3 regions of the Nocardia sp. XZ_19_385 genome follow, and region 1 is predicted to be linked to each of the others. Evidence: riboswitches for the same ligand, from Rfam matches in the RefSeq annotation. Region 1 holds a riboswitch; each other region holds the start of a gene.
The links. Region 1 has a riboswitch for cobalamin ahead of IBX22_RS19800 (CbtB-domain containing protein). Riboswitches for the same ligand answer to the same signal wherever they lie in the genome.
Positions count from the first base shown of each region.

Region 2: another riboswitch for cobalamin. It lies ahead of IBX22_RS36760 (iron ABC transporter permease); the one in region 1 lies ahead of IBX22_RS19800 (CbtB-domain containing protein).
Region 3: another riboswitch for cobalamin. It lies ahead of metE (5-methyltetrahydropteroyltriglutamate--homocysteine S-methyltransferase); the one in region 1 lies ahead of IBX22_RS19800 (CbtB-domain containing protein).

Region 1 is NZ_JACVEE010000002.1:1,518,037-1,527,918, forward strand. It holds gene IBX22_RS19750 (histidine kinase) at 1-158, opposite strand, end outside; gene IBX22_RS19755 (ABC transporter ATP-binding protein) at 267-1,166, shown strand; gene IBX22_RS19760 (ABC transporter permease subunit) at 1,163-2,011, shown strand; gene IBX22_RS19765 (TetR/AcrR family transcriptional regulator) at 2,012-2,620, opposite strand; gene IBX22_RS19770 (FMN-dependent NADH-azoreductase) at 2,721-3,368, shown strand; gene IBX22_RS19775 (multidrug efflux SMR transporter) at 3,370-3,690, shown strand; gene IBX22_RS19780 (SRPBCC domain-containing protein) at 3,708-4,160, shown strand; gene IBX22_RS19785 (OsmC family peroxiredoxin) at 4,213-4,653, shown strand; gene IBX22_RS19790 (hypothetical protein) at 4,716-5,213, opposite strand; gene IBX22_RS19795 (CbtA family protein) at 5,249-6,001, opposite strand; gene IBX22_RS19800 (CbtB-domain containing protein) at 5,992-6,186, opposite strand; cobalamin riboswitch at 6,217-6,345, opposite strand; gene IBX22_RS19805 (antibiotic biosynthesis monooxygenase) at 6,446-6,757, opposite strand; gene IBX22_RS19810 (alpha/beta fold hydrolase) at 6,824-7,564, shown strand; gene IBX22_RS19815 (A/G-specific adenine glycosylase) at 7,561-8,436, opposite strand; gene IBX22_RS19820 (carbonic anhydrase) at 8,533-9,156, shown strand; gene IBX22_RS19825 (hypothetical protein) at 9,272-9,882, shown strand, end outside.
Region 2 is NZ_JACVEE010000009.1:30,771-40,652, forward strand. It holds gene IBX22_RS36730 (DUF2567 domain-containing protein) at 1-72, opposite strand, end outside; gene IBX22_RS36735 (hypothetical protein) at 72-281, opposite strand; gene bioB (biotin synthase BioB) at 339-1,391, opposite strand; gene IBX22_RS36745 (TetR/AcrR family transcriptional regulator C-terminal domain-containing protein) at 1,502-2,086, shown strand; gene IBX22_RS36750 (hypothetical protein) at 2,211-2,855, shown strand; gene IBX22_RS36755 (alpha/beta fold hydrolase) at 2,862-4,028, opposite strand; cobalamin riboswitch at 4,160-4,293, shown strand; gene IBX22_RS36760 (iron ABC transporter permease) at 4,549-5,580, shown strand; gene IBX22_RS36765 (ABC transporter ATP-binding protein) at 5,577-6,401, shown strand; gene IBX22_RS36770 (ABC transporter substrate-binding protein) at 6,425-7,447, shown strand; gene IBX22_RS36775 (hypothetical protein) at 7,471-7,854, shown strand; gene IBX22_RS36780 (DUF2786 domain-containing protein) at 7,936-9,216, shown strand; gene IBX22_RS36785 (DsbA family oxidoreductase) at 9,319-9,882, shown strand, end outside.
Region 3 is NZ_JACVEE010000001.1:1,716,513-1,726,394, reverse strand. It holds gene IBX22_RS08130 (hypothetical protein) at 1-98, opposite strand, end outside; gene IBX22_RS08125 (hypothetical protein) at 404-934, opposite strand; gene IBX22_RS08120 (TetR/AcrR family transcriptional regulator) at 931-1,500, opposite strand; gene metE (5-methyltetrahydropteroyltriglutamate--homocysteine S-methyltransferase) at 1,591-3,843, opposite strand; cobalamin riboswitch at 3,995-4,212, opposite strand; gene IBX22_RS08110 (pyruvate carboxylase) at 4,465-7,869, shown strand; gene rsmD (16S rRNA (guanine(966)-N(2))-methyltransferase RsmD) at 7,866-8,423, shown strand; gene coaD (pantetheine-phosphate adenylyltransferase) at 8,474-8,959, shown strand; gene IBX22_RS08095 (GtrA family protein) at 9,009-9,521, opposite strand; gene IBX22_RS08090 (DivIVA domain-containing protein) at 9,723-9,882, shown strand, end outside.

The DNA.
Region 1 (9,882 bases):
ACGAGCAGCAGGAGGTAGCCGAGCCAGTCCAGCGACTGGGCCCCGGCTTGCCCGAGATTGGCGCCGCGACCACCCAAGACCTGCACGACCGCCAAGCCCAGGGCGAGAACCAAATCCCAACCGACCCAGCCACGTTTCGTAATGTCCGGCGCCTTCACGCCCTCAGCCTATGCGGATCTGGCCCGTTCAGCGTGCGCCGCAGTACGTATGTCGAACGTCGCCGCGCGACGGATGTGGCAGAGCGCCCTGCGCGGGATTCTCGGTGCATGACAGATTCCATCGTGGTCACCGCGGGGCTGACCAAACGCTACGGCGCCCACACTGCCGTCGACGGCGTCGCCATGCGCGTCGAAGCCGGCGAGATCTACGGCTTTCTGGGTCCGAACGGGGCCGGGAAGACGACCACGCTGCGCATGCTGGTCGGCTTGATCCGTCCGAGCGCGGGCTCGGCGACGGTACTCGGGCACGCCCCGGGTGATCCGGACGCGGTGCGCCGCATCGGCGTACTCATCGAGGGTCCCGGCTTCTACCCGTACCTCTCCGGCCGCGACAACCTGCGTGTGCTGGCGAAATACCGCGGCCTCGGACGTGACGATGTCGCCGAGGCCCTGGTCCGGGTCGGCCTGGCCAACCGCGCCGAGGACAAATTCCGCACCTACTCCCTCGGCATGAAACAGCGGCTCGGTGTCGGTGCGGCCCTGCTCGGCCGCCCCGACCTGCTGATCCTGGACGAACCGACCAATGGTCTGGACCCGGCGGGCATGGCCGAAATGCGGGAACTCATCACCGCTCTCGCCGGCGACGGCCACACCGTGCTGCTCTCCAGTCACATGCTCAGCGAGGTGCAGGAGATCTGCGACCGAGTCGGCGTGATCTCCGGCGGCAAGTTGCGCACCGAGTCCACGGTGGCCGAATTGCGCGGCGCGGCTTCACTTCTGCTGCGTGCCGAGCCGATCGAACTGGCATTACCGGCGGTGCGCAACGCCGTGGGCGGCAACGCGCTGCTGACTTCCAGCGGAATTCGCATCGAGGCGGGACCGGACGCGGCGCCCAAGGTGGCGCGCGCGGTCGTCGAGGCGGGCGCGGACCTGCTGGAACTGCGGGTCGACGAGAAATCCCTGGAAGAAGTCTTTTTCGAATTGACGGAAATGGAGACGGTGCTATGAGAGACCTGCTGGCGAGTGCAATGGCGGAAATGCTGCGGCTGCGGAAGTGGCCCGCGTTCTGGATCATTCTCGGCACCTGGGTGCTGCTGAATCTGACCTTCAGCTACCTGTTCAATTATCTGGATTACACCGGCGGCGAACAGAATTCGATGTCGGACAATCTCCCGAAAGATGTACTGCTGCAACAGATGCTGCCCGCGGCGGTGCCGGAGGTGTTCACCCAGGGCATGGCGATGTTCGGCGGCGCGCTGATGCTTATTCTCGGTGCGCTGGTCATGGGTAGCGGCTACGGCTGGGGCACCTGGAAAACGGTGCTGACCCAGGGGCCGTCGCGGATCACCGCGGTCGGCGGCGTGCTGGTGAGCCTGGCCGTGGTGGTCGGGTCGCTGGTCGTCGTGGCCTTCCTGGCCGACGTGGCGGTGGCTTCACTCATCGCGGTGTCGCAGTCGCAATCGCTCGCGCTGCCGGCGCTGTCCCAGTCGTTGCACGGCATTCTCACCGGCGCGATGATTCTCGGCATGTGGACGCTGGCGGGGGCGTTGATCGGCACCATTGCCCGCGGGCCCGCGCTGGCCGTCGGACTGGGTCTGGTCTGGGTGCTGGTGGTGGAGAACCTGCTGCGTGGCGTCTCGGGCATCTTCGGCCCGCTGGAGGCGGTGACCGATCGGCTGCCCGGTACGGCGGCCGGCTCGCTGGCCGGGGCGATGCGCACGGTGGACGGGCCCGCGACGCCCGGGGTGCTGGACATCCTGTCTCGAAGCGAATCGCTGATCGTGCTGGGGATCTACCTGTTGGTGTTCACGGTGGGCACGATGTGGCTGGTCCACAGGCGGGACCTCGTCTGATCACGGGGGTGGATCCAGGATCGCGTGGGCAAGTCTGTGCAGCCCGGCGGTGATCTGCTCATTGCCGAGCCCGCGCTCGCGCTGGTTCAGGTAGACCTCGGCGGTCAACGGTGCGAGCAACGGTTCGATCAGTGAATCCGCTTCCGGGACAGCGGCTTCGCGTAGCAGGGAATGAATGTGCACACGCCAGAACTGGTAGGCGCCGGTGGCGAAGCGTGCACTGCCGCTTTCCGCGCCGAGCACGAGATGCGCATGGCCGTCGAGCAATTCGACCATGGCAGCGTAGAAGGCCGCGAGCCGTTCGGCGGGCGGTGCGCCCGGGCCGAGCGGCGGATCCCCGCGCAGCAACTGTTCCTGGATGACGCGCTCGTGCTCGTCCAGCAGCGCCACCGCGATCGCCCCGACGCTCGGAAACCGCCGGTACAGCGTCCCCCGTCCGACTCCGGCCGCCTTGGCGATGTCGTCCATCGTCACCGTGCGCGGATCGCGGCCGGCGAACAGCTCCGCGGCGGCAGCGAGGATCTTTCCCCGATTCCGAGCCGCGTCGGCGCGCTCGGGTGGCGCGGAGTCGCCGGGCGCGGCGAGCAGGTCGCGATCGGCTGGGTTCATAGCGATCACCGTAACCTCCGGAATAAGTGGACACAATGTCCGGTTCTGCTCTACCGTAAGCACGAAACGGACATTGTGTCCACTTACTTCGGAGGCTCTCATGACCGCCCTGCTGCACCTCGACGCCAGCGCCCGCCGCAATTCCCTCAGCCGCGAACTCGGTTCCGCGTTCGCCGAAGCCTGGCGAGGTGAACACCCGGAGGGCGACTACCGCTACCGGGACCTCGCGGCCGACCCGATTCCGTTCATCGACGAGGCCTGGGCGGAACTCTGCGATCGCGTATTGGCCAACGGCGCAACGGATCTCGATCGACTGGCGGATCTGGCCGAGACCCCGGCGCAGCGCGCCGCCTGGGCCGTCGTCGAGCCACTGCTCGCCGAGGTCCGCGCCGCCGACGTAGTCCTGATCGGCGCCCCGATGTACAACTACTCGATCCCCGCGAGCCTCAAGGCCTGGCTGGACCAGATCACGTTCCCGCGAATGTCGCTGGCCCCCACCCGTTTCGTGGTCGCGTCGGCCCGCGGCGGCGCCTACTCGCCGGGTGCGCCGAAGGAACGCTTCGACTACCAGGAGCGCTACCTGCGCGACTTCTTCGCGGGTCACTTCGCCGTCGAGGACACGGTGTTCCTCAACGCCGAACTGGCCAACTCGCGCCAGGATCCGCACCTCGCGCACCTGCGTGCCCAGCACGACGATTCCTATCAGGCGGCGCTGGCGGCGGCTCGGCGGCTGGGCAAGGAGTACTGACATGAGCTGGGTCGTCCTCGGTTTCGCCGGACTGGTGGAGATCATCTGGTCGCAGAGCATCAAACCGACCGAGAACTTCACCAAGCCGCTGCCCACGCTGGTCTGCTTCGTGCTGGGCGCGCTCGCGGTGTATCTGCTCTCGCGGGCCATGCAGACGCTGCCGGTCGGCACCGCCTACGCCGTCTTCACCGGTATCGGCGCGCTCGGCGCCATCGGGCTCGGTGTGCTGGTGCACCGGGATCCGCTCAGCGCGGGCCGAATGCTTTCCCTCGCACTGATTCTCGGCGGCATTGTGCTGGCCCGGGTCACCAACCCCGAGTGATGAGTAGGGTCGGTCGAATGGATCAGCCAGTTCGGATACCGGATCTGTCCGACCGACCGCACCAGCTCACCGTCGAACGGGTGATGGCAGCGTCCCCGGGTCTGCTGTACGCGGCCCTGACGCAAGGCTTCGACATCTGGTTCGCCGCGCCGGGCTCGGTGCTGATGAAACCCGCGGTGAACGAGCCGTTCTTCTTCGAAACCGAATTCGAGGGCAAACGCAGCCCGCACTATGGCCGGTTTCTACGGTTGCAACCGGAACGGCTGGTGGAATTCACCTGGGTTACCGGGGCGGACGGCACCGAGGGCGCCGAAACCGTGGTCAACATCGAGTTCGTGCATCAGCCGCGCGGTATCCGACTTCGCTTGCGGCACTCGGGTTTTCCGAATGAGAAGGCACGCGATCGGCATCGCGCCGCCTGGCCGTTGGTACTCGAACAGCTCGATCGTCGTACCGGCCTCACAGTCTGATCGCGGCGAGTAGGTTCGTTGCCGACGGATCGAATCATCTGAAAGGACCGTGATGCCAACACGTACCGCGCGCACCGCCTGGACCGGCGGGCTGCAGGACGGCTCCGGGCAGGTCGACCTGGCCAGCTCCGGCGTCGGCAAGTTCGACGTGTCGTTCCCGAAGCGTTCGGCCGAGGACGCCGACGGCACGACCAGCCCGGAGGAGCTCATCGCCGCCGCGCATTCGTCGTGCTTCGCGATGGCGCTCTCGGCGCAGATCGGCAACGCGGGCGGCACCCCGGAGAGCCTGGACGTGACCGCCGATGTCACCCTGGGCCCGGACCCGGCCGGTGGCTTCCGGATCAACGCCATCAAGCTGACGGTGCGCGGCCGGGTGTCGGGTCTGGACGCTGCCGGTTTCGCCGCCGCCGCGGCCGCCGCCAAGGCGGGCTGCCCGGTGAGCAAGGCCTTGGCGGGCGTGGACAACATCTCGCTCGACGCCGCTCTCGCGTAATCGAGTCTGCCGCTTGGTTCTTCGCGTGCCGATGTCGGTACGTGGGGAGCCATGCGGTCGGGTCAGGCGCGGAAGTAGGGGCGGGCGATGCGGTGGTACATCGCTGGGATCGCGACGAGGACCGCCGCCACGTGGATGGCACGGAAGATCGCGATACCGACGCCGCTCGCCGTGACGCCGTCGAAGAGGGTGCCGATGTCGTCGGTGGACAGCACGGCCCGGATCGGCTCGACGAGCAGCGAGGCCAGGCCGAGGACGCCGATCCCGAAGGTCAGGGCGACGCGGGCCCAGCGGTCGCCGTGCGTCATCCGGATGGCGACGGCCAGCACCACCAGATAGAGCACGGCGCGCATGGCGAGTCCGGTCGCGAGGCCACCCAGATCGGCGTCGGAGCGTTCCAGCAGCAGCGCGGTCTGCGCGAGCGCCTCGGCGACGCCGGCGAGCAGGGCGACGACGAGCGCACCGAAAGCCAGCGCGACCGGGCGCGGCGCCCGCGCGGGTTCCCGGATCGGTGCTAGTGAAAGGTTTTGCGGCCAAACGGAAAAGGCAGTGGCGGTCATGGGACCGACACTGCCTTTCGAGTTCCAGACCGGGATCAACCCGCGGTAGCAGCCGGTTCTCGTACGGGAGAGCTAGAGCGCGTGGCGAACTCGGTCAGCGCCGCGAAAGCCAGGCCGAGGCAGGCCCACAGCGTCGCCGACACCGCGAGCGAAGACACCCGGAACTGCCAGAGCAGGCTGGCCGGGAAGTCGGCCTTGACCTCGTCGACGCCGGGCAGCGCGATATAGCCGACGGTGACGACCGCGACGAACGCGGCCACGCCGCCGATCAGCCGGAAGCTGTCGAGCTGGGTGTGCAGCAGCTTGTAGACGAAGACGGCCGCGCCGACAGCGACCAGTCCGAGGACCACGGCGGCCACCCACAACCAGGTGCGGTCGCTGATGGTCTCCGGATCGCCGACCGCGGGCGGGTTCGCCGGGTACTTGAAGAACGGCACCGCGACGATCGCGGCCCAGCCGCCGATCGCCGAGGCAATGGCGAATCGGGGGCCGGACAGCGCGGTGTAGCGGCGGCCGAAATGCGCGACCGCGGCGAAGATCGCGCCGAGTGCCAGGCCTGCCAGGCCGAGTGCCAGGAATTGCCCGGCCTTCTGACCGCCGCGGCTGACCAGTGGTTCTTCCTCGCTGCCGTGCGAATGGCCGCCCGCGGCGGCTTCCTCGATGGCAATGGCCGCTTCGATTTTCGGCTCGCCGACGAAGTAGCCGACCGTCGCGGCCAGCAGGCCCGCGATCAATCCGGCCAGCAGGCCGCGCAATAGGAGGGTTTTGAGGGATTCGTTCAGTGGCACGGAAGCCCCAGCAGATGGCGTCCGTCGTGCATCAGCTCATGCATGAACATCCCGCTGCGCGAGATGGCCCCCTGATCGAAACCGACCAGGTACAGCGTGAGCAGTGCGAGCAGAACGACACCCACCGTGACGAGCACGGTAGCCAGCGAATCGGTTGCGCGGCTGGGGATATGCGCGATGGCCATGAGTTCCTCCTAGGGATACGCGTCCCATCGAGTGGTCCGTGCGATGGGTGCCGGTGTCTGGCTTCCCGGCACCTGGGACAACCCGGTGCATGGATCACAGTGGCGCGACCGCTCCGGAATCACACCGGAATTACCGCAGCACCCCTCGCGTCTGTCCCTCGAACTGTGACAGGCCCTTACGGCTGCCGTCAACACGGCATATCCGGCATATGGGAACGCCCGGCGAGCCATGGCTTGCCGGGCGATTCGTGAAACAAGATCAGGATTTGGGGGAGACGTCCATGACGACTTCGAACTCCAGCAGCGACGCCCCGGTCGAGACCGGCTTCTTGTCGCCGCTGCCCGCGTGCGCGGCGCGCGCCGGGCCGTCCCGCCAGGCCGCGAAGGAATCCTCGGAATCCCACTGGGTGACAACGAAGTACCGGTTGTCCCCGGCGACGGGGCGCAGCAGCTGGAAGCCGAGGAACCCGGGCGACCCCTCCACCGCGTGCGCACGATGGGCGAACCGCTTCTCCAATTCGGGGCCCGCGCCCTCCGGAACCTCGATCGCGTTGATCTTCACAACAGCCATGATTCGAGTGTATTCGCGGGGTCGGCGATAGGACCCCTCCCAGGGCGCATGGGGCAGAATCTGGCTGTGTTGTTTGACGAGGGCGGGGCCGGGGTGCCGATCCTGCTGCTGCATGGGTTGATGGGTAGTGCGCGGACCTGGGGGGATCACCTGGATTGGTTGCGCGGGTATGGGCACGTGTACACCTTCGACGCGGCTGGGCACGGGCGCCCCGCGCCTGCGGAGCTGACCACCGAGGCGTTCGTGACCGACCTGACGGCGGCCACCGCGAGCATCGCCGAACCGATGGTTGTCGTCGGGCATTCGATGGGCGGGCTGCACGGCTGGGTCTTCGCCGCGCAGCATCCCGAACGGGTCCGTGCGCTGGTGGTCGAGGACATCGCTCCGGATTTCCAGGGCCGCACCGCCGCCCACTGGGCCGCCATGATCGAAGCCTGGCCGCAGCCGTTCCCGGACGCGGACGCGGTGCTGGAATTCTTCGGCCCGGTCGCCGGCCGCTACTTCCTGAACTCCTTCGAGCACGGCCCCGACGGCTACCGGCTGCACGGCTCGGTCGGCACCTTCCGCGATATCTCCGAGGAGTGGGGGACCCGCGATTTCTGGACCGAATGGCGCGCGGTGCGTGCGCCGACGCTACTTCTCGAAGGCGAATTCACCATCACGCCACCGGGGCAGATGCGGGAGATGGCCGCCACCAATTCGAATGCGACCTACGCCTTGATCCCCGACGCCGGACACCTCGTCCACGACGATCAGCCCGCGGTCTACCGCGCCCAGGTCGAGGCCTTTCTGAACCGGGTGCTCTAGACCGGGCTGCCTTCGCCGGCCAGCGCGAACAACCCGTCCGCGGTCTGCTCGATCAGCCCGTCGACGAGCAACGAATCCAGCGCCCGATCCCGCTGTCCCGGATCGCGAGTCCACGCGAGGTCCAAGCGCACCCGCTCGACCGGCCCACTCGAATCCCGCAGCACGTCCAGCAACCGTCCCCGGGCTTGCCGGTCGGTGCCCTCGTACTTCTGCACCCGGCGAACGACGTCCGAGGCGGGCCGCCCGGCCTCGACCCAGGCGCAGCGCGGCAGCGGGCACCCCGAGCACTCGGGACTACGCGCCGTGCACACCGTCGCGCCGAGCTCCATCAGCGCGGCGGAGAACTTCGCGGCCCGGTCGATCTCCACCGGCAGCAGCGCCTCGGTCTCGGGCAGGTCGCGCGAGGCGGGATTCCCGGCCTCCGCCCGCCCGTGCACCGCCCGCGCCACCACTCGGCGGACATTGGTGTCCACCACCGGGACTCGCTGTCCATAGGCGAAGCAGGCCACCGCGCGGGCGGTGTACGCCCCGATTCCCGGCAACCCGAGCAGCACGTCCACATCGGCCGGCACTTCGTCGCCGTGCTCGGCGGCGAGCACCCGCGCGCATTCGTGCAGTCGCAGCGCCCGGCGCGGATAACCCAGCTTGCCCCAGGCCCGCAGCACCTCGGCCTGCGACGAGGCCGCCATCGCCGACGGCACCGGCCACCGGGCCACCCACTCCAGCCAGATCGGCTGCACCCGCACCACCGGCGTCTGCTGCAGCATGATCTCGCTCATCAGGATCTGCCAGGCCGTGACGCCGGGCCGCCGCCACGGAAGGTCGCGCGCGGACTCGGAGTACCAATCGAGCAACACCTCAGCGTCGATCACTTCACCATCCCTGCCGCCCCGCGGCGAGTCGATATTTGCCGTGCCGTAACGCGACGGACTCGCTGGTAACCCGTTCCCTTGTGCACAATGAACGGTATGCCTGATTCCAATCCGATCAGTGCCTGGAAGTCCCTGCGCGAAGGCAACGAGCGTTTCGTAAGCGACACGCTGCTGCATCCTAGCCAAGGGGCTGCCGACCGGGCGAAACTTGTCGACGGCCAGCACCCCTCCGCGATCCTGTTCGGCTGCGGCGATTCCCGCGTAGCCGCCGAGCTGATCTTCGATCAGGGCCTCGGTGACATGTTCGTGGTGCGCACCGCCGGCCATGTGGTGGACAGTTCCGTACTCGGCTCGATCGAGTACGGCGTACAAGTGCTGAACGTGCCGCTGATCGTGGTGCTCGGCCACGACAGCTGCGGCGCGGTGAAGGCGACCATCGACGCCCTCGACGGCGGCGAGGTACCCGGCGGGTTCATTCGCAGCGTGGTCGAGAAGGTCACGCCGTCGATCCTGATCGGCCGCCGCGAAGGCCTCGCCACGGTGGACGAACTGGAAGCCCGCCACGTGGAAGAAACCGCCCGGCTGCTGACCCAGCGGTCGATGATCATCTCCAACCGGGTCGCGACCGGTGAACTCGCGATCGCCTGTGTCACCTACAAACTCGCCGAAGGCAAGGTCAACCTGCACCGAGTGGTCGGCAATATCGGCGAATCGGCCTGACGCACCCCTTTTCCGGAGGCGGTCGCCGGATCTTCGCTGACGCGGCAACCGGTCTCGACTCGACACGCCGAGGTCGGAGAGACCGGTTGCCCAGTGCTGCCCTTACCTTTGAGTAGTGCTGGAACCGACTGGACCGCTGCCTCCGGAGATCTACTGGCGTCGTCGCGTTTTCGCTATCGGAATACTGGTCGTCGCGATCGCGGTGGTGATCTGGCTCGCGGTGATGATCGCGCGCGGCGGCGGTTCCACCGGCGATCCGAAAGCGGCCGCGGCCAGCGCCACCACCACGACGGAGAAGCAGGCGGGCGAGACCAAACCCGCCCTCACTCCCGATGCCGCCGTCGCGGGCGCTTCCAGCGCGGCGCCCGGCCCGTCGGCGCCGGCCAGCGGAGCGCCGGTCGCCCAGGGCCAGTGCCCGGACCAGTCGCTGGCGGTGAAGGTGACGGTGGAGCAGCCCACCTACAAGTCCGGTGAGCAGCCGGTCTTCGGCATCGTGATCACCAATATCTCCGCCACCGCGTGCTCGCGGGACGTGGGGTCGGGGCTGCAGCAGATTTCGGTGTACTCCCTGGACGGCCAGAAGCGGCTGTGGTCGAGCACCGACTGCTACCCGGACGGGCAGCCGGATGTGCGCATGCTGAACCGGGGCGAGCAGGCCGCGTTCCAGGTCACCTGGTCCGGGTCCACCTCGCAGCCCAGTTGCGCGGGCGCCCGGGTCCCGGTCCA
Region 2 (9,882 bases), on a different contig from region 1:
CCCCGCGCGCACCTCACGCCGGACGCCGAAAGCGACCGGCCCGTACACCACACCGCTGCCCGCGGCCGGCACTAGCGGCGTTCCAGACTCGTCGAGTCGAGCACACCGTGCCGGGAGCATTTGGCCCACCAGCCATCCGGGCTCACCTGCACGATCATGCGACGCCCGCAGTGCTCGCAGAAACGCGGCGGCTCCAGCCCGAGTGCGGCGGCGGCCGGAACCGCGTCGTCGAGCCCGGGCACGATCCGCTTCCCGGTGAACGGGTTGTAGCGCTCGTCCATGTTTTGAGGGACCACAGCCATGACATTACCCATCATGTTCGGCAAGGAGCCCCTGGCTCACAGAGTTTCGTTGAGCGCCTTGATCGGCATCTTCAGCTCGCCGAGCAGATCCAGGTCCGCTTCGGCGGGGCGGCCGAGGGTGGTCAGATAGTTGCCGACGATGACGGCGTTGATGCCGCCGAGGATGCCCTGCTTGGCGCCGAGATCACCGAGGGTGATCTCGCGGCCGCCGGCGAAGCGCAGCATGGTGCGCGGCAGCGCCAGCCGGAACGCGGCGACGGCACGCAGCGCGTCGGAGGCGGGCAGCACCTCGAGGTCGCCGAAGGGGGTGCCCGGGCGCGGGTTGAGGAAGTTCAGCGGCACCTCGTCAGGCTCGAGTTCGGCCAGCTGCACGGCGAATTCAGCGCGCTGCTCCAGGCTTTCGCCCATGCCGAGGATGCCGCCCGAGCACACCTCCATGCCGGCTTCGCGCACCATCCGCAGGGTGTCCCAGCGCTCCTCGTAGGAGTGCGTGGTGACGACCTTCGGGAAGTGCGACTTGGCGGTTTCGAGGTTGTGGTTGTAGCGGTGCACGCCCATGGCGGCGAGCTGGTCGACCTGTTCCTGGGTGAGCATGCCCAGCGAGCAGGCGACCTGGATGTCGACCTCGTTGCGAATGGCTTCGACACCGGCGGCGACCTGGGCCATCAGCCGCTCGTCGGGTCCGCGCACGGCGGCGACGATGCAGAACTCGGTGGCGCCGGACTTGGCGGTCTGCTTGGCGGCTTCGACCAGGCTCGGGATGTCGAGCCAGGCGGCGCGCACCGGCGACTGGAACAGGCCCGACTGCGAGCAGAAGTGGCAGTCCTCGGGGCAGCCGCCGGTCTTGAGCGAGATGATGCCCTCGACCTCGACCTCGGGGCCGCACCACTTCATCCGCACCTCGTGCGCCAGGGCGAGCAAGTCTTCGAGCTGGTCGTCGCCGAGGCGGAGCACCTCGAGGGTCTGCTCCTGGGTCAGGGCGACGCCACGCTCGAGCACCTGCTCGCGGGCGATCGACAGAATCCCCGGGGTGGCAGCCGACGGAGTCGGCGGGGTGGGTGAATCAGTTTGTACGGGTGCCTGAGTCATTGCACGAAGTCCCTTCGTCCGGCTCTGCACGAGGTCTCCGTGCAACTTGAACGGTGTTCAGGCTAGGGTAGGTTCGAGAGTGAGTCAAAACACGTGCGGAGGGAATTGGCGTGCAACTGCATCGGGCGGACGTGGTCGACGGGGCGATCGCCATCCTGGACCAATACGGCCTGGCCGACCTCACCATGCGACGGCTGGCGGGCTCGCTGCAGGTGCAGCCGGGCGCGCTGTACTGGCACTTTCCCAACAAGCAGGCGCTTTTGGGCGCGGTCGCCGACAAGATCCTCGCGCCCATGGACGATCCGATCACCGCGACCGAATGGTCGGACCAGATCAGCGAATTGGCGCACCGCCTGCGCGACTGCCTGCTCGCCTACCGCGACGGCGCGGAACTGGTCTCGGCCACCTACGCCTCCCGCCTGACCACCAGCAAGGGCCGGGAACGCTTCGTCAGCGCCACGATTCGCGCGGGCATGCCCCGCGACGAAGCCGAACTCACGGCCTTCACGCTGCTGTACTACGTGCTCGGCCACACCGTCGACGAGCAATCGCGCATGCAGATGGATTCAGTGGGCGCGCTGCCCGACGGCGCCTCCCCCATCGACGAGAACGCCGATCCGACAGCACGTTTCGACTTCGGCCTGCAACTGTTCGTGGCCGGCGTGCGGCATCTGCTGGGCACCCGCGTCCGCTGACCCATATCAAACGACTGTAAAACCTGTTGCGGCCCAGTAACTCCAGTGTGCTAGGCATGGTTGAATCGCGGTGGCTCCAGGGCCGTCGTCTGTTGTCAGCATGGATAGGACTTGCAGGACTCGCATGAGCGCACCACAACCACCTAATCCCTACAACCAGCCCGGCGGATGGCAGCCTCAGCAGCCCTATGGCGCACCGCAGCAACCTTACGGCGGTCAGCAGCCCTACGGCGCCCCGCAACCATACGGACCTGCGGGGCAACAGTATCCGCAGTACGGTCAGCCGCCGCCGGGCCAGCCGCCCTACGGTCAGCAGTTCCCGCAGCCACCTCGCAATGGCGGAAACAAGACGCTGCCACTACTTCTCGGCGGCGGCGCGCTCATCCTCATCCTCATCGTCGTGGGCGCGTTCGTCCTGTTCTCGGGCGAAGACGGCGGCATCGGCGGCTCGTCCAAGAGCCCGCGTGAGGTGGCCGAGGCCTGGGTGAACGGCACCGGCGACAAGAAGAACCTGGTCTGCAAGTCGGATCTGGCGAAGCTCGACAGCGTGAAGACCACCGGCACCGTCCCCACCAATGTGCCCAAGGTCGACGCGAAGAGCACCTTGAAGAGCGTCGATGTCGCCAGCGGCGCCAGCAGCGGCACCTTCACCACCGAGATCAGCGTGAAGGTCGCCGGCAAGACCACCGCCCAGACCTTCACCTACAAGCTGGTGCAGGAAAGCGGTGACTGGAAGGTGTGCGGCCTGACCGAGGCGCTGCTCAAATAGCCCGGGTCAGCGAGGCGCGGCCGAACTCTGCGCCTCGCGCACCTGCTGCTGATAGCGCTGCACGAACGGCAGCACCTGGTCGGTGATCACCTGGTTGTATTCGCGCGGCCGTTGAATCGGATTGGCGTGCCCGGTGTTTCGCGGGTACGCCACCAGCAGGCTGCCGTCGACGCCGCCGGCCAGTTCGATCAATACCTGGTGCGAATATTCGACGTCGACGACCCGATCGCGCTGGGCGTCGCGGGGACGCAGGAAGACGATGGCCGGGCGGGATCTGCCTTCGACCGGACGGGCCAGGGCGTGCAGGTCGCTGGTGGTGCCCCCCGCGACGATCGCCAGGAACTGGGATTCGATCAGGCCGTTGCTGGCAGCGTCGTCGGAGAAGATCTTCTCGTGCAGGACCCGTTCGATCACGTCACGGAGTTCGGGCATCCGGATCCCAGGGGCTCCGTGCAAGCCGCGATCGACGAATTCTCCTCGACGCGAGTACATTTCGACGATCAATCGCAGCGTCCGGCTCTCCCGCGCGCCGGGCAGCCAGCCCATCCAGCGCACCATGTCCTCGCCGCGACCGCGGCTCTCCTCCCGGACCGCGTTCAAATCCATCGGTGTGCAATCCAGCAGCACGCCGACCAGGCGGCGGTCGCTGCCGGTGTGGATGTGCCGGGCCACCTCCAGCGCGATCACCCCGCCCATGCTGTGGCCCACCAGCACCACGTTCTTCAGTCCCGACATGAGGGCCGCGCGGACGATCAGATCCGCGATCACCTTGGTGTCGATACCGCGGTTGTCGTATTTGATCGCCCACACCACGCCGAGCCGGCTCAGCGACGGCAGCGCGGCGGCGGTGTTGCTCGCGTTCAGATTGCCGAGCCCGACCAGGTCGACTACGACGGTGTCCCAGTTCTGTTGTTCGCCAGGGGTGGCGACGGGCAGGATCGCCGGTTCGGTCCGGGCGAGCCGGGCCCGCTCCGGTGCGATGTCGTAGGTCCAGTACTGGGCGAACGCGACCAGCACCGCGACGAGCACAGCCGCGACCCGGACCAGCGTCACCCGGGTGCGGCGCAACGTCGTCCAGTCGTGGCCGAGGCGGGTTTCCCGCCAGCGGGCCCGGCGTCGCGCGTCGTCGTAGGCGGTGACGGTGGACGGGTGCCGATCGTCCAACAGCGACATCACTCCACTGTGTCGGGGAAATGGATGGTCTGCCAACGGACTTACCGATGTCAACGGGGATAAACCTGAGCATTGCGAACGACTTCGGCGCAAGCCCGGTCAGAGAGCTGAAGACACCGGTGCGGGCCGCGTATCGGACGGCCCGGTATGGTTCACCCGTCATTCCCGGCGGGTGCGGGAATCCGGTGAGAATCCGGAACGGTCGCGCCACTGTGATTCGCCCTAGCAGGCGAGAGTCAGACCTCCCTCGCCGGGGCGAACTCTGGAAAGGCCGCGACTTGCCTATGGAGCTGCCGATCCTCCGCGTGCGGAGATCGATCGCCCGAGCCCGACTCGAGGCGCCGCCAACCGGCGCCACAACCGACCCGGCCCCGGGGCGAATTAGCTGTGACCACATTGGATCTGCGCCCGCGAACCGTTCGCGGATCGTCCGCGCAGGGGGAACCGCCTGTCTGGCAGCTCGTCGTCGAGGGCACCACACCGTCGTCGGGACCCGGTTCCATCCGGGGAAGCACGGCTGATGGTTCGCATTCGAACCGCGGTGGCCTTGCCGGTCCTCGCGGCACTCCTGTTGTGCGCGATGGTCGTCGCCACGGGCTTCGGCGCCGAGACGCTTCCGGTCTCCGCAGTGGTAGACGTGCTGAAGCACCGCATCTTCGGCGGCACGGTTGACGACCTCAGCCTCGACACCATCGTCTGGCAGCTCCGAGTGCCACGCACGGTGCTCGCCGCGGTTGTCGGCGCGGGCTTGGCGTTGGCCGGGGCGGCAATGCAGACGCTGGTCCGCAACCCACTGGCCGATCCGTACCTGCTCGGAGTGTCCTCCGGCGCGGGTGTCGGCGCGGCCGCCGTCATCACCTCCGGGCTATTCGCCGGCGCCGGAATCTGGGCGCTGTCCGCCGGCGCACTGGTCGGCGCATTCGCCGCGGCAGCAATGGTATTCGTCATCGCGATCGCGCAGGGCGGGCTGACTCCGCTGCGCCTGGTGCTCACCGGCACCGTCCTCGCCTCGGCGTTCGCGGCGTTCAGCAGCTACCTGGTCTTCCGCAGCAAGGATCCCGCGGCCGCCCAGTCGGTCCTGTTCTGGCTGCTCGGCAGCCTCGCCGGCGCGGACTGGACCAAACTCGGCCTGCCCATCGCCGTCGTCGCGCTCAGCGGATTGGCGCTCTACGTGGCCAGCGGCTGGCTCGACGCGCTGACCTTCGGCGCCGACACCGCCGCCTCTATCGGGGTCCCGGTCAAGCAACTGCGGATCGCCCTGTTCGTTCTGCTCGCGATCCTGGTGGGTGTGCTCGTGGCGGTCTCGGGTGGCATCGGATTCGTCGGCCTGGTCATCCCGCACGCCGCACGCCTCATCGTGGGCCCCCGGCACCGCAACCTGCTGCCCGCGAGCGCGCTGTGCGGGGCGCTGTTTCTGGTCGTTGCCGACGCCGCGACCCGCGCGCTGGGCCGCCCCACCGAGATCCCGGTCGGTGTCCTGACCGGTCTCATCGGCGCTCCGGCGTTCCTGCTCCTGCTGGGGCGTCGCCGCTACAGCTTCGGGGAATCATGAATCGCGCCACCGGTTTCCGCGCGTTGCCGAAGCCAAAGACGGCCGGAGTCGGCGTGGCCGCGAAGGCATTGGCGTGCGCCGCGGGGAAGCGGCGCGTTGTCGCCGACGCCACGTTCGACATCGAGCCCGGAGAAGTGGTCGGCATCGTCGGCCCGAACGGCAGCGGTAAGTCGACTCTGCTGCGGGTACTCGCGGGAGTGAAGCGGCCTGTGCACGGGCAGGTCCTCGTGGACGGTGCCGCGCTGCATGACCTTTCACCACGCCGCCGCGCGAAGACAGTGGCCATGGTCGCTCAGGACGAGCGTCCGCCCGCGGATCTGCGAGCCGGGGAAGTCGTCGCCCTGGGACGTACTCCCTACCTGCCGCCGTGGGGTGCCGGGTCACCGCGCGAGCAACAGGCCATCGAGGAAGCTTTGGCCGCAGTCGATTTGGCGGGATTCGCCGACCGGCCGGTGCACCATCTGTCCGGTGGCGAACGGCAGCGGGTGCTGCTGGCCCGCGCACTGGTGCAGGACACCCCGATACTCCTGCTCGACGAGCCGACCAACCATCTCGATATCACCCACCAGCTCGAATTGCTCGCGCTGACAAGGACTCTGAACCGCACCGTGGTCATGGCCCTGCACGAGTTGTCACTGGCCGACCGCTACTGCGACCGAATCCTGGTGCTGCACAACGGCACCGCACACCCGCTCGAAAAGCCGGAGACCGCGCTGCGACCCGAAGTCCTCGAGACCGTATTCGGCGTGCACGCCGTCCGCGTGCGGCACCCGGGCACCGGCGAATCACATCTGCTGATCACTCCCACCGCGTCCGTATGACGCGCTCGCGAAAGGCAATATCGATGAGGAACTCCATCCGGGTGCTGGCCGCGGCCGCGCTGACCGCCACCCTGGCCGCCTGCGGCAACCAGGCGCCCGCCGCGGGCACCCTGACCGTCCGCAACTGCGACGCCGACGTGCCGTTCCCCGCGCAGGCGCAGCGAATGTTCGTCAACGACGGCAACCTGATCTCCATGGCGCTGGCGCTCGGCGCGCAGGACCAGGTGGTCGCGGTGTCGAGCGTGCAACGGGACGCCGACACCCTGCGCCGGCACTACGGCACGGTCGTCGACGACCTGAAGTCCGTTGCTCCGCAATACCCGACGCGTGAAACCGTGCTCGCGCAGCGACCTGACGTCATGGTCGCGGGCTGGAACTACGGCTACGACGAAGCCAAGAACCTCACCCCCGCCTCGCTGCGCCAGGACGGCGTCGCCGCCTACGTCCTCACCGAAAGTTGCCGCCAGCCCGGCGAAGGCGCCCGTGGCATCGTCGAACCGTGGACCGCGCTGCGCACCGACCTCACCAACCTCGGCGCCATCACCGGCCGCACCGACCGCGCCGCCGAGCTCACTGCCGACCTGGACAAGCGGCTCGCCGCACTGAAATCCGCGCCGCAGCCGCAGCGCAGGCCCGATATCTTCCTCTTCGACAGCGCCAGCGACACCATCTTCTCCAGCGGCAAATTCGGTGCGCCGCAAGCGATCCTGGAAGCCGCGGGCGGCCGGAACATCCTCGACGACGTCGACGACACCTGGACCAAGGTCTCCTGGGAGCGGCTCGCGGCCTCCGATCCCGACGCCATCATGTTCGTCGACTATCCCGAACAGACCTTCGCACAGAAGGTGGAACTGCTGCGCGGCAAGCCCGGCATCAACCAACTGCGTGCCGTCACCGAGGGCCGTTTCCTGAACCTCCCCTACGCCCTGTGGACCAGCGGCCCGCTCAACATCGATGCCGCCGAGCAGATCCGCAAGCAGCTGGAGCGCTGGAACCTGGTCCCCGCCTCCACGGTCACCCCGAAGACCGACGACGCCACCGGCTGATCATCACTCGTACAGTCGGGTGCATGGAATTGCAGCTCGACGTACAGCCCGCCCCGCCCCTGCAGTTGACGCCGAGCTGCACGATCTACACCGGCACACTCCGGCTGGCGATAAAAGGCCGGTTCTTCGATTCCCTGAAGGCACCGGCCGACGAGTTCGGCGTCTTTGTTCCCGACGTCCCGCCGCTGCTCGACGGCGCGCCCGAACCCCGCGTGTGGGCCGAGGCGTACGTCGCGAGCAATGTGTCCGCCCCGGCCGCCGGCTTTCCGTCCGGCGTCGACAACGTGCGGGGTACGTACCTGGCTGACCCACGCGGCGGCGACTCCCGATGGCTGCATCTCGGCGGCGCCGCGTACATCCGCAAGGGCATCGCGTTGAACTACCGGCTCACCGTGCAGACCGCATAGCGCCGACCGCTTTCCGGAGCTGTCGGTGGCAGGCCGTACCGTGCAGGTACCGCACCAACCGATGATGAGGGGGCTCCGACCATGGGTAAGAAGCCGAATCGCGCGCATCGGGCGGCCAAGCAGCGGGCGCGTCAGGGCGGGTCCGATTTCTGGATCACGCACGGCGGTGTGGGCGCACGGTCCCCGGAGCAGGCCGCCCAGGCGCTCGCCGCGGCCGCCCTGGAAACGGCCAAGGGAGAAACCGCCGAGCGTTTCGCCACCGAACTCGCCGGGCCCGACTCTCTCACCGCGGAGCTGGAGCACGGCGCGCATCTGGCGGGCCAGCACGTCATCACACGGGTCTTCGAGAATGGCTGGCTGCCCGCCGACATTCACGAGGCCGCCCGCCGCCGGGTCGACGAATTCGCGGTCAGCTATGTCACCGATGTGCTGGCCGCCTACCTCGAGCCCTACCCCGCCGCCACGATCGACGACACCTGGCACGACCAGCTCGAGGCAGCCGGAGTGCGCGTCTGGTGGTCCACGGCGCAACCACACCTGAGCCAGTGGGCCGGTAAGCAGCTGCTCACGCCGGTCGAGGCGCTGACCGCGGTCATCCAGGCGCTGGCCCTGCTGCTACGGCTACCGAAGCTGGAACTGATCCGGCCGCTCCCGGGCACGGTGCGCCGTTCCGCCGCGGACACTCCGCACCGCGTCGACGACAAGGCGCTCACCCGAGTCCGCGGTCTGCTGGCCAAAGCCGAATCCACCTCGTTCCCCGAGGAGGCGGAGGCGCTGTCGGCCAAAGCTCAGGAGCTGATGACCAAGTACGCCATCGATCGCGTACTGGTCGAAGCGCGCGCCGTCGCCGCCGACCTGCCCGGCGCCCGCCGCATCTGGCTCGACACTCCCTATGTCGACGCCAAAGCTCTCCTGGTCGAGGTGGTCACCCACGCGAACCGCTGTCGCGCCATCTTCTCGGACTGGGGCTTCACCACAGTCGTCGGCGACGAACCCGACCTCGACGCGGTCGAGCTCCTAGTCACCTCGCTGCTCGTCCAAGCCACCCGCGCCATGATCGCCGGTGCCGACCCGGATCCGCGCGACGCCCACTCCCGCACCCGATCGTTCCGGAAATCGTTCCTGCTCGCCTATGCCACCCGCATCGGCGAGCGACTTGCCGAAGCGAACGAGGCCACGATCGCCGAATCCGCCGAACCGGAACACCTGCTCCCGGTGCTGGCTTCACATCAGGCCAAGGTCGACAAGGCCTTCGACAGCCTGTTCCCCGCGGTCGCGCCCAAACGCACCACCATCGGCAGCGCCGCCGGGTGGGACGCGGGCCGTGCCGCCGCCGACCGCGCCCAACTCCAGCCACGCTGACCAGCTCAGGGAACATTCGCACAGGTCACGCTGTTTTCAGTCAGTGGTGCCGAGGCACTCGCGGCGGAAAGACCGCCCGCGCCGTTGTGGGAACGAGGTGTCATGGCCGTACAGGTCGAGATCTGGACCGATATCAACTGTCCGTTCTGCTATCTGGGCAAGCGGCGGTTCGAGGAGGCCCTGGCGGATTTCCCGCACCGCGACGCCGTCGAGGTGCTGCACCGGTCCTTCGAATTGGATCCCACCCTGGATCCGGGACACAGCGACGCGGTGATCCCGCATATCGCCGAGAAGTACGGCATCAGCGAGGCGCAGGCCGCCGCCAACGAGCGCGGTATCGGCGCGCAGGCCGAGGCGATGGGTTTGGACTACCGGATCGAGGGACGCGACTTCGGCAGCAGCTTCGATATGCATCGCCTGCTGCACTTCGCCCTCGCGCAGGGCCGCCAGGAAGCATTGCTGGATGCGCTGTACGAAGCCAACTTCGCCGATGCGCGACCGCTGTTCGGCGACAACGAACGCCTGGTGCAGGTGGCGACCGGCGCCGGATTCGACGCTGCCGAGGTTCGGGCCGTACTGGCCGACCCCGAGACCTACGCCGACGCGGTGCGGGCCGATGAAGCCGAGGCTGCCCGGCTGGGTGCCCGCGGTGTGCCGTTCTTCGTC
Region 3 (9,882 bases), on a different contig from region 1:
TCCGGGACGGGAATGCCGAAGGCATCGTCGAGTAATCCCGCGGCCAGGCTCGGGTTTCGGAACATCTCCACGATCACCTCGTGCAGTTGCGTCGGCATGGCCACGGAAGCTACTCCGGGGCACCGACATTCCCGCGAGCCCAACTTTCTGCGGAAATAGCGGAACCGAATCAATCGCGGGTGCGTCGAAGGATTACAACAGGGGACAACCGGTCTCCGGTGGCTGAGGAGCGTGGCGCATGGTTTGTTGTCCGAGGGATCCGAAGTCGTGGCGGCAGGGGCTCAGTGGGAAAGGGCGGATGCGGCCGGTGGTTCGGTCGGGGGAGGCTTGTGAGAGTTATACGTCTCGGCGGATGCGGCAGCCGCGGCCGAAGCCGGAATCCGATGCCGGTGCGGCGGGGTGATCAACGGGTGGCTTCTTCCGGGAGTAGGTGGGCGAGAAGGAGTTTGACCAGGAGGATCGGGGCGAACCAGGCGGCGATATGGGGCACGGTGAGGATGGTGGTGGCGATCGCTATGCCGAAGACGGTGGCGGCGAAGGCGGTTGGGCGGCGCAGGGGTTGCGGGGCGGCGGTGACGGCGAGGGCCCCGAGCAGGGCTATGGCGTAGATGGCAGCCGCGGTGGACCAGGTGAAGCCGGGCAGCGCCCAGGCCAGGATGAACGGTTGAATGTGGATGGCGACGAAGCCGAGGTGATGGAGCGCGGTTCGGCCCGGGCGGTAGTACCAGAGTTTCGCGGCGCAGGTGGAGTTGACCACGGCGCCGCCGAACAGGTCGAAGGCGACCACGGTGAGTACCGCGACGCGCCAGATGGCCAGGTCGGCGAGCAAGCTCAGCACGAAGATGGTCGCGGCGCCGAGGATGGCGGCGCCGAAGCCGCAGACCACCTCGCCTCGGGACGCGTTCGGTGCGATCAGGCGTTCGGTGAGTGTCATCGGCGAATCCCTTCGACGCAGATTTGGATGACCGGGTCGGCTAGATCCCGCAGGGATAGTTCGGGGTCGACCAGGGCCTGCACCAGACAGCCCTCGATCGCCCCCACGATCACCACCGCGTGGTTCGCGCCGATGCCCGCGCGCAACTCCCCTTCGGCGGCGGCCTCGAACAGGAGATCCGCTATGGCGCTGCGGTATTCGCGGTACGTGGTGGCCATATCGATGGGCGGATTCGACGCCCACACGTCCAGGAGTACCCGCGCGTGGTCCGGGTGCGCGGCCAGCATGTGGATGGTCGCACGGATCAAACGGCTCAATCGGTCCAGCGCCGAGCCGGTACCCAGCTCCGCCAGCACCTGTGCCGACTTCACGGCGTAGCTGTCGAAGACCCCGGCGAGCAACGCATTGCGGCTCTCGAAGTACAGGTAGACGCTGCCCTTGGCGATCCCGGCCTCGGCGGCCACGTCCTCGATGCGCGAGGCGGCAAACCCCTTGCGCGCGAACACTTTCGCCGCGGCGTCCAGGATCTCCTCCTGTCGTGCGGCTCTGTCGACAATCTTCGGCATGGTCTAATTATGAATGACTGGTCAGTCATAAACAAGCCCCCGCCGGGGCGAGCCGACCGGCCGCAGACGCGCTGCGGCCGGCCGATCGAATCAACGCACCGCGTGCGCGGCCGCCACCATGTTGCGCAGCGACGCCTCCACCTCAACCGGCCCGCGGGTCTTCAACCCGCAATCCGGATTCACCCAGAGTCGCTCGGCGGGAACGGCTTTCAGGGCCGCGCGCAAGGAGGCAGTGATCTCCTCGACGCTCGGCACCCGCGGTGAGTGGATGTCGTACACGCCCGGCCCGACACCCAGATCGAACCCTGCCGCGTTGAGATCGTCGAGCACCTCCATATGCGAGCGTGCCGCCTCGATCGAGGTCACGTCGGCATCCAGCCCGGCGATCGCGTCGATCACCTCACCGAACTCCGAATAGCAGAGATGGGTGTGGATCTGCGTGGTGTCCGCGACGCCGGAGGTGGCGAGGCGGAACGCCCGCACCGACCAGTCCAGGTAGCCGGGTTGATCGGCGGCCCGCAGCGGCAGCAGTTCGCGCAGCGCGGGTTCGTCGACCTGAACGATGCGGATGCCCGCCGCCTCCAGGTCCACGGTTTCGTCACGGATCGCCAGCGCCACCTGCGCGGCCGAATCGGCGAGCGGCTGGTCATCCCGCACGAACGACCAGGCCAGGATGGTCACCGGGCCGGTGAGCATGCCCTTGACCGGCTTGTCGGTGCGCGATTGCGCGTAGCTGATCCAGTCGACGGTCATCGGCTCGCGCCGGGACACATCGCCGTACAGGATCGGCGGGCGCACGCAGCGGGTGCCATAGGACTGCACCCAGCCCAGCTCGGTGGCGGCGAAACCGTCGAGCTGCTCGGCGAAGTACTGCACCATGTCGTTGCGTTCCGGCTCGCCGTGCACCAGCACGTCCAAGCCCAGCTTCTCCTGCAGCGCAATCACATCCGCGATCTCGGCACGCATCCGGCGGACGTACTCGGCCTGGTCGATCTCGCCCTTGCGCAGTGCCGCGCGGGCCAGCCGGATCGCGGAGGTCTGCGGGTAGGACCCGATCGTGGTCGTCGGCAGGCTGGGCAGGTGCAGCTGTTCGGCCTGGAGTGCACGGCGCTCGTCGGCGGGGGTGCGCCGGTCGGCGTCCGTCCCGAGCGCGCCGAGCCGGGCCCGCACCTGCGGGTCTGCCAGCCGTGGATCGTTGCGCCGGGACTCCAGAGCCGCACGGACCGTGGCCAATTCGGCGGCGACCGCTTCCGTGCCGGATCGCAGCGCAGTGGCGAGCAGTCGCACTTCGGCGACCTTCTCCGCACCGAAAGCCAGCCAGGACCGCAGCTGGTCGTCCAGGCCGGTTTCGACGGCGAGGGTGTAGGGCACGTGCAGCAGCGAGCAGGAGGTCGAAACCGCCACCGACGCCGCGGAACCGAGCACGGTGCCCAAGGTTGTCTGCGCCCGATCGAGGTCGGTACGCCAGACATTGCGCCCGTCGACCACACCGGCGACCAGCAGCTTGTTCGTCAGCGGGGGCACAGCCGCCACCTCGACGGCGGTGAAATCGAGTGCGACGCCTTCGATGTCGGTTTCCACCAGCGCATCCAGCGCCGCCCGCGGCTGACCGAAGTAGGTGGCCACCAGGATCGCCGGGCGATCGTCCCCGGCCGACAGTGCGCTGTAAGTGCTTCGCACCAGCTCGATTTCGGCGTCGCTGAGATCGGTGACCAGCACCGGCTCATCGATCTGGACCCACTGCGCGCCCGCGGCAGCCAACTGCCGCAACAACTCCCGGTACAGCGGCACCAGTTCATCGAGCCGATCCAGCGCCGCACCACCGGTCGCCTTCGCCAGCTTCAGGAAGGTGAGCGGTCCGATCACCACCGGACGGGCCGGGACGCCCAGCGCGATCGCCTCGGCCAGCTCGTCCAGCAGCTTCTCGGTATGCAGCGAGAAGACTGTCTCCGAGCCGATTTCGGGCACCAGATAGTGGTAGTTGGTGTCGAACCACTTGGTCATCTCCAGCGGTTCGATGGTGTCGGTTCCGCGCGCCGCGGCGAAATAGCGGTCCAGCGGATCTTCGACCCCGGCGACCCGCGGCGGCAGCGCGCCGAGCAGTACAGCCGTGTCGAGCATCTGGTCGTAATAGGAGAAGGTGCCCACCGGCACCGAATCGATTCCGGCGGCGGCCAATTCGGCGTACTGCTGACGGCGCAGGTCCGCGGCGACGCTGTGCAGGCCGGCGCTGTCCAGGCGTCCGGCCCAGTAGGACTCGGTGGCGCGCTTGAGTTCCCGTCGAGGTCCAACTCGCGGGAGCCCGAGAACCGTTGCGGTGAACGGAGCAGAAGTAACAGTCACGATGTTCTCCAGTGCTGTGTTTGGTCGTGAACCATCGCCGTTGGGGCGGGCAGCACCGAGCAGACATCTCGGCAACCGCGAAGAACGGAGCCCGAAATGTCAGCACTGGTGGTCCGCGCGCCCATTCCACGAGGCGGTGGCCGCCGGATACGGCGTATCCGGCACAACTGGCAGGTCTTCGGACTTGCGGGCACGGGCCTTCTGGCCGACCCCAGTTAGGGGCTCACCTACTGGCCGTCGCTTCCCGGATCACTCCAGTGCTTTGTTGACGGCGGTCGTTCCTGCATACCGCTGCGGGACAGTCCCGGATTCTCACCGGGTTCCCTCTCGATCCGGACGGATCTCGACTCCTGCGCGTGACGTCGGGGCTCCAACTCGTCGCGCACCGGAGAAACCAGCTGCGTTGTCCAGCATAAGCCGAGCCGCGAATATTCCGTGCAACCCTGCCGATTTCGCCGTGCCGCATGGCCATCGGCGCTGCGCACCACGGCCGTCGCCGCGCGGTGAGATGTGACGCCACGATTTCCGCAACTTCGCAACCGTGCTAGGCCCGCTTGTGAAGATGGCTGCGAAGCCCGTATCCGTGTCGGAGCCGTGCTCTGCGCCAGGTACCTTGGGTCAATGTTCTCGAAAGTCTTGGTTGCCAATCGCGGCGAGATCGCCATCCGCGCCTTCCGCGCGGCCTACGAACTGGGCATCGGGACGGTCGCCGTCTTTCCGCACGAGGACCGCAATTCGGTCCACCGTATGAAGGCTGCCGAGTCCTACCAGATCGGTGAGGAGGGGCACCCGGTCCGGGCGTACCTGTCCATCGACGCGATCATCGACGCGGCCAAGTCCGCCGGCGCCGACGCGATCTACCCCGGCTACGGCTTCCTTTCCGAGAACCCCGACCTGGCCGCCGCCTGCGCCCGCGAGGGCATCACCTTCATCGGCCCGTCGGCCGAGGTGCTCGAGATGGCGGGGAACAAGGCCACGGCCATCGAAGCGGCCAGGGCCGCCGGGCTGCCGGTGCTGAAGTCCAGCGCGCCGTCGGCCGATATCGACGAGTTGCTCGCCGCCGCGCAGCAGCTGGAGTACCCGATCTTCGTGAAGGCCGTCGCGGGCGGTGGCGGCCGCGGTATGCGCCGCGTCGCCGCCCCCGAACAGCTGCGCGAGTCGATCGAGGCCGCCTCCCGCGAGGCCGAGTCCGCGTTCGGCGACCCGACCGTGTTCCTCGAGCAGGCCGTGGTGAACCCGCGCCACATCGAGGTGCAGATCCTGGCCGACCAGCACGGCAACGTCATGCACCTGTTCGAGCGCGACTGTTCGGTGCAGCGCCGCCACCAGAAGGTGATCGAACTCGCCCCGGCCCCGAATCTGGACCCGGCGCTGCGCGAGCGGATCTGCAACGACGCCGTCGCTTTCGCCCGCCAGATCGGTTACAGCAACGCGGGCACAGTGGAGTTCCTGCTCGACGAGCGCGGCAACCACGTCTTCATCGAGATGAACCCGCGCATCCAGGTCGAGCACACGGTGACCGAGGAGATCACCGATGTCGACCTGGTGCAGTCGCAGCTGCGGATCGCGGCCGGGCAGACGCTGGAAGACCTTGGCCTGAGCCAGGATTCGGTGTCCATCCGGGGTGCGGCGCTGCAGTGCCGGATCACCACCGAGGACCCGGCCAACGGTTTCCGCCCCGACACCGGCCGCATCACCGCCTATCGCACCCCGGGCGGCGCGGGCATCCGCCTGGACGGCGGCGCGAACCTGGGCGCGGAGATCGGCGCCTACTTCGACTCGATGCTGGTGAAGCTGACCTGCCGCGGCCGCGACCTGCCCGCGGCGGCCGCCCGAGCCCGGCGCGCGCTCGCCGAATTCCGGATCCGTGGCGTCACGACCAACATCCCGTTCCTGCTCGCCGTGCTCGACGACCCCGATTTCAAGGACGGCCGGGTCACCACCTCATTCATCGACGAACGCCCGCAGCTGCTGACCTCGCGCGGCTCCGCGGACCGCGGCACCAAGATCCTCAACTACTTGGCCGACATCACCGTCAACAAGCCGCACGGTGAGCGCCGCAGCACGGTCTACCCGCACGACAAGCTGCCCGCCATCGACCTGAGCGTGCCGCCGCCGGACGGCTCCCGGCAGAAGCTGCTGCGCCTGGGCCCGGAAGGTTTCGCGCAGGCGCTGCGCGAGCAGAAGGCGGTCGGCGTCACCGACACCACCTTCCGTGACGCGCACCAGTCGCTGCTGGCCACCCGGGTGCGCACCAGCGGGCTCATGGCCGTCGCCGGACACGTCGCCCGGATGACTCCGGAACTGCTGTCCATCGAATGCTGGGGCGGCGCAACCTATGACGTGGCGCTGCGCTTCCTCTACGAGGACCCGTGGGAGCGCCTGGCCGCCCTGCGCGAGGCCGTGCCGAACATCAATTTGCAGATGCTGCTGCGCGGCCGCAACACCGTCGGCTACACCCCGTACCCCGAAAAGGTTACGCGCGCTTTCGTTTCCGAGGCCGCCGCGACCGGTGTCGACATCTTCCGCATCTTCGACGCGCTCAACAACGTCGACCAGATGCGCCCGGCCATCGACGCGGTCCGGGAAACCGGCACCACCCTGGCCGAAGTCGCGATGAGCTACACCGGCGACCTGTCGAATCCGAACGAAACCCTCTACACCCTCGACTACTACCTCAAGCTGGCCGAGCAGATCGTCGACGCGGGCGCGCACGTCCTGGCCATCAAGGACATGGCCGGCCTGCTGCGCGCACCGGCTGCCGCGAAACTCGTTACCGCCCTGCGCAGTAACTTCGATCTGCCGGTGCACGTGCACACCCACGACACCCCCGGCGGCCAGCTGGCCACCTACCTCGCCGCCTGGCAGGCCGGCGCGGACGCGGTCGACGGCGCCAGCGCCGCGATGGCCGGAACCACCAGCCAGCCGGCCCTTTCCGCGATCGTGGCCGCGGCCGCGCACAGTGAATTCGACACCGGCCTGGACCTGCAGAACGTCTGCGATCTGGAGCCGTACTGGGAGGCGCTGCGAAAGGTCTACGCGCCCTTCGAATCCGGGCTTCCGGCTCCCACCGGCCGCGTCTACACCCACGAGATTCCGGGCGGGCAGCTGTCGAACCTGCGTCAGCAGGCCATCGCGCTGGGCCTCGGTGACCAGTTCGAAGAGGTCGAAGCGAAATACGCTGCGGCGGACCGGCTCCTGGGCCGCCTGGTCAAGGTGACCCCGTCCTCCAAGGTGGTCGGTGACCTCGCCTTGGCGCTGGTCGGTACCGGTGTCAGCGTCGACGAGTTCGCCGCCGACCCGGCCCGCTACGACATCCCCGATTCGGTAATCGGTTTCCTCCGTGGGGAACTCGGCACCCCGGCGGGTGGCTGGCCGGAACCGTTCCGTACCAAGGCCCTTTCCGGCCGCGGTCCCGCGAAGCCGGAAACCGAACTCTCCGCGGCGGATGAAGCCGGTCTGACGGGCACCTCGCTGGAGCGCCGCACCACGCTGAACCGGCTGCTGTTCCCCGGCCCCGCCGCCGAATTCGAGGCGCATCGCGAGAAGTACGGCGACACCTCCGGGCTCTCGGCCAACCAGTTCTTCTACGGCCTGCGCCACGGCGAGGAGCATCGCGTCCAGCTGGAGAAGGGCGTCACGCTGCTCATCGGCCTGGAAGCCATCTCCGAGCCCGACGACCGCGGCATGCGCACCGTGATGTGCATCCTCAACGGCCAGCTCCGTCCCGTCGCGGTGCGCGACCGGTCCATCGCCAGCGACGTCCCGGTGGCGGAGAAGGCCGACAAGACCAACTCCGGCCACCTCGCCGCCCCATTCGCCGGTGTAGTCACTCTCGCTGTGTCCGAAGGCGATTCGGTCGCGGCGGGCGACACCATCGGCACCATCGAGGCGATGAAGATGGAAGCCGCGATCACCGCGCCCCGGGCCGGCACCGTCGCCCGCGTCGCCATCGCGAAGGTGCAGCAGGTCGAAGGCGGAGACCTGCTGGTCGAGCTGGCCGTCACGGGGGCCGCCGCCGAATGACGCGCATCGTCGCGGGACAAGCGGGCGGGCGGCGCCTCCGGGTACCGCCCGCCGGTACCCGGCCCACCTCGGACCGGGTACGCGAAGCCCTCTTCAGCGCCATCGACGCCCGCCTGGACCTCGACGGCGTCCGCGTGCTCGACCTGTACGCGGGCTCCGGCGCCCTCGGCCTGGAAGCCCTCTCCCGCGGCGCCACCCACGCCCTGCTCGTCGAATCCGACCGCAAGGCCGCCGCGATCGTGCAGGGCAACATCACCGACCTCGCCCTCCCCGGCGCGGAACTCCGCCAGGGCACCGTCGCCTCGGTCCTCCAACGCGGCGGCGCAGGCGAATACGACCTCGTCTTCTCCGACCCGCCCTACGACGTAGACACCGAAACCGTCATCGGCGACCTGCTACTGCTCGCCGAGCACAAATGGCTGGCCGCCGACGCCCTCATCATCGTCGAGCGTTCCATCCGCTCACCCGAAATCGTCTGGCCGACCGGCTATACCGCCGCCAAGCCGCGCAAGTACGGCGAGACCCGAATCGAACTGGCCGAATTCACGGCGTGAGGCCGGGTCCCGGCGTTCGCTTCCCGGGGAACGCGCGGTAGCGTCCACTCATGGCTGGAGCACTGTGCCCCGGGTCCTTCGACCCGATGACCAACGGGCATCTCGACGTATTCACCAGGGCAGCGGCGCAATTCGACGAAGTCGTGGTGACCGTCTCGATCAACCCGAAGAAGCAGGGCATGTTCACCGTCGACGAACGGATGGAGATGCTGCGGGAGGCCACCGCGCACCTGCCCAATGTCCGGGTCGCCTCCTGGCAGGGTCTGACCGTGGATTTCGCCACGCAGGAGGGCATCGGCGCGATCGTGAAGGGTGTGCGCGACGCGACCGACTTCGTCTACGAACTGCAGATGGCGCAGATGAACAAGAAGCTCACCGGCGTCGACACGCTCTTCATCGCCACCAACCCGACCTTCAGCTACGTGTCCAGCTCGCTGGTCAAGGAGGTCGCGGCCTATGGGGGCGATGTCGCCGACATGCTGCCGCCCCTGGTCCACAAGCGCCTGCTCGCCCGCCTCGCCGAAAAGCGGGGCTGAGACAAAACAAAGCCCCGGTCCCTTGGGAGCCGGGGCTTTGTCGTCGATGTCAGAAGACGAGACCGCGCAGCGCGAGGAACCGCAACCCGCCGACCGCGGCGGTCAAAGCCAGTACAGCTCCGGCCTGCGCCGCGCCACCCAGCCCGGGCGCCCAGATCTCCAGGGCCGCCAATCCCGCTGTGCTGATGCCGAGTCCGATCAGGGCGAGCCCGCCGCCTTCCCATTGCGCGGTGAACCAGCCGACCCGACCGGCCGCGTGGAAGGTGAGCTGGCGGTGCAGTTCGTTGGCGATGATCGTGCTGACGACCGATCCCGCGACATTCGCGACCAGCGGGCCGATGCCGTGCATCGCGAAGAACAGCAGCACGTAGGCGACATTGCTGGAACCGCCGACCAGCGCGAAGCGGATCAACTGGGCGAAGGCCCGATCGCCGCGCAGGTACCGCATCAGATCTTCGAACCGCGCGCTGGTCAGATCGCCCATGGCGGGGTATGCGACAGCCCACGGTGTGTACATGCTCGGGGGCAGAACCACCTGCCGTGGAGCTTCGAGAACCGTCATGGTCATATCCGATCGAACTGTGCTTAAGAAGATCTTTCTCAGGTCTTCCATAAGAATGTAACACCAAGCGGAGGGTGTATCTCCACTTCTTTTGTGTGGCGTGCGAGACACTGTCGCGACACACCGATAGAGGTCTCGGCGTGGGCGGTGATCGGAGGCACACTGGCTCTGGTAGACACGGCAGAGAAGCGGGAGTGATCCATGTATCGCGTATTCGAAGCACTCGACGAGCTGGTGGCCATCGTCGAAGAGGCGCGCGGCATCCCGCCGACCCGCAATTGCATCGTGCCGCGCGGCGACGTGCTCGAGCTGCTCGACGACGTGCGTGACGCGCTGCCCGGCGAACTCGACGATGCCCAGG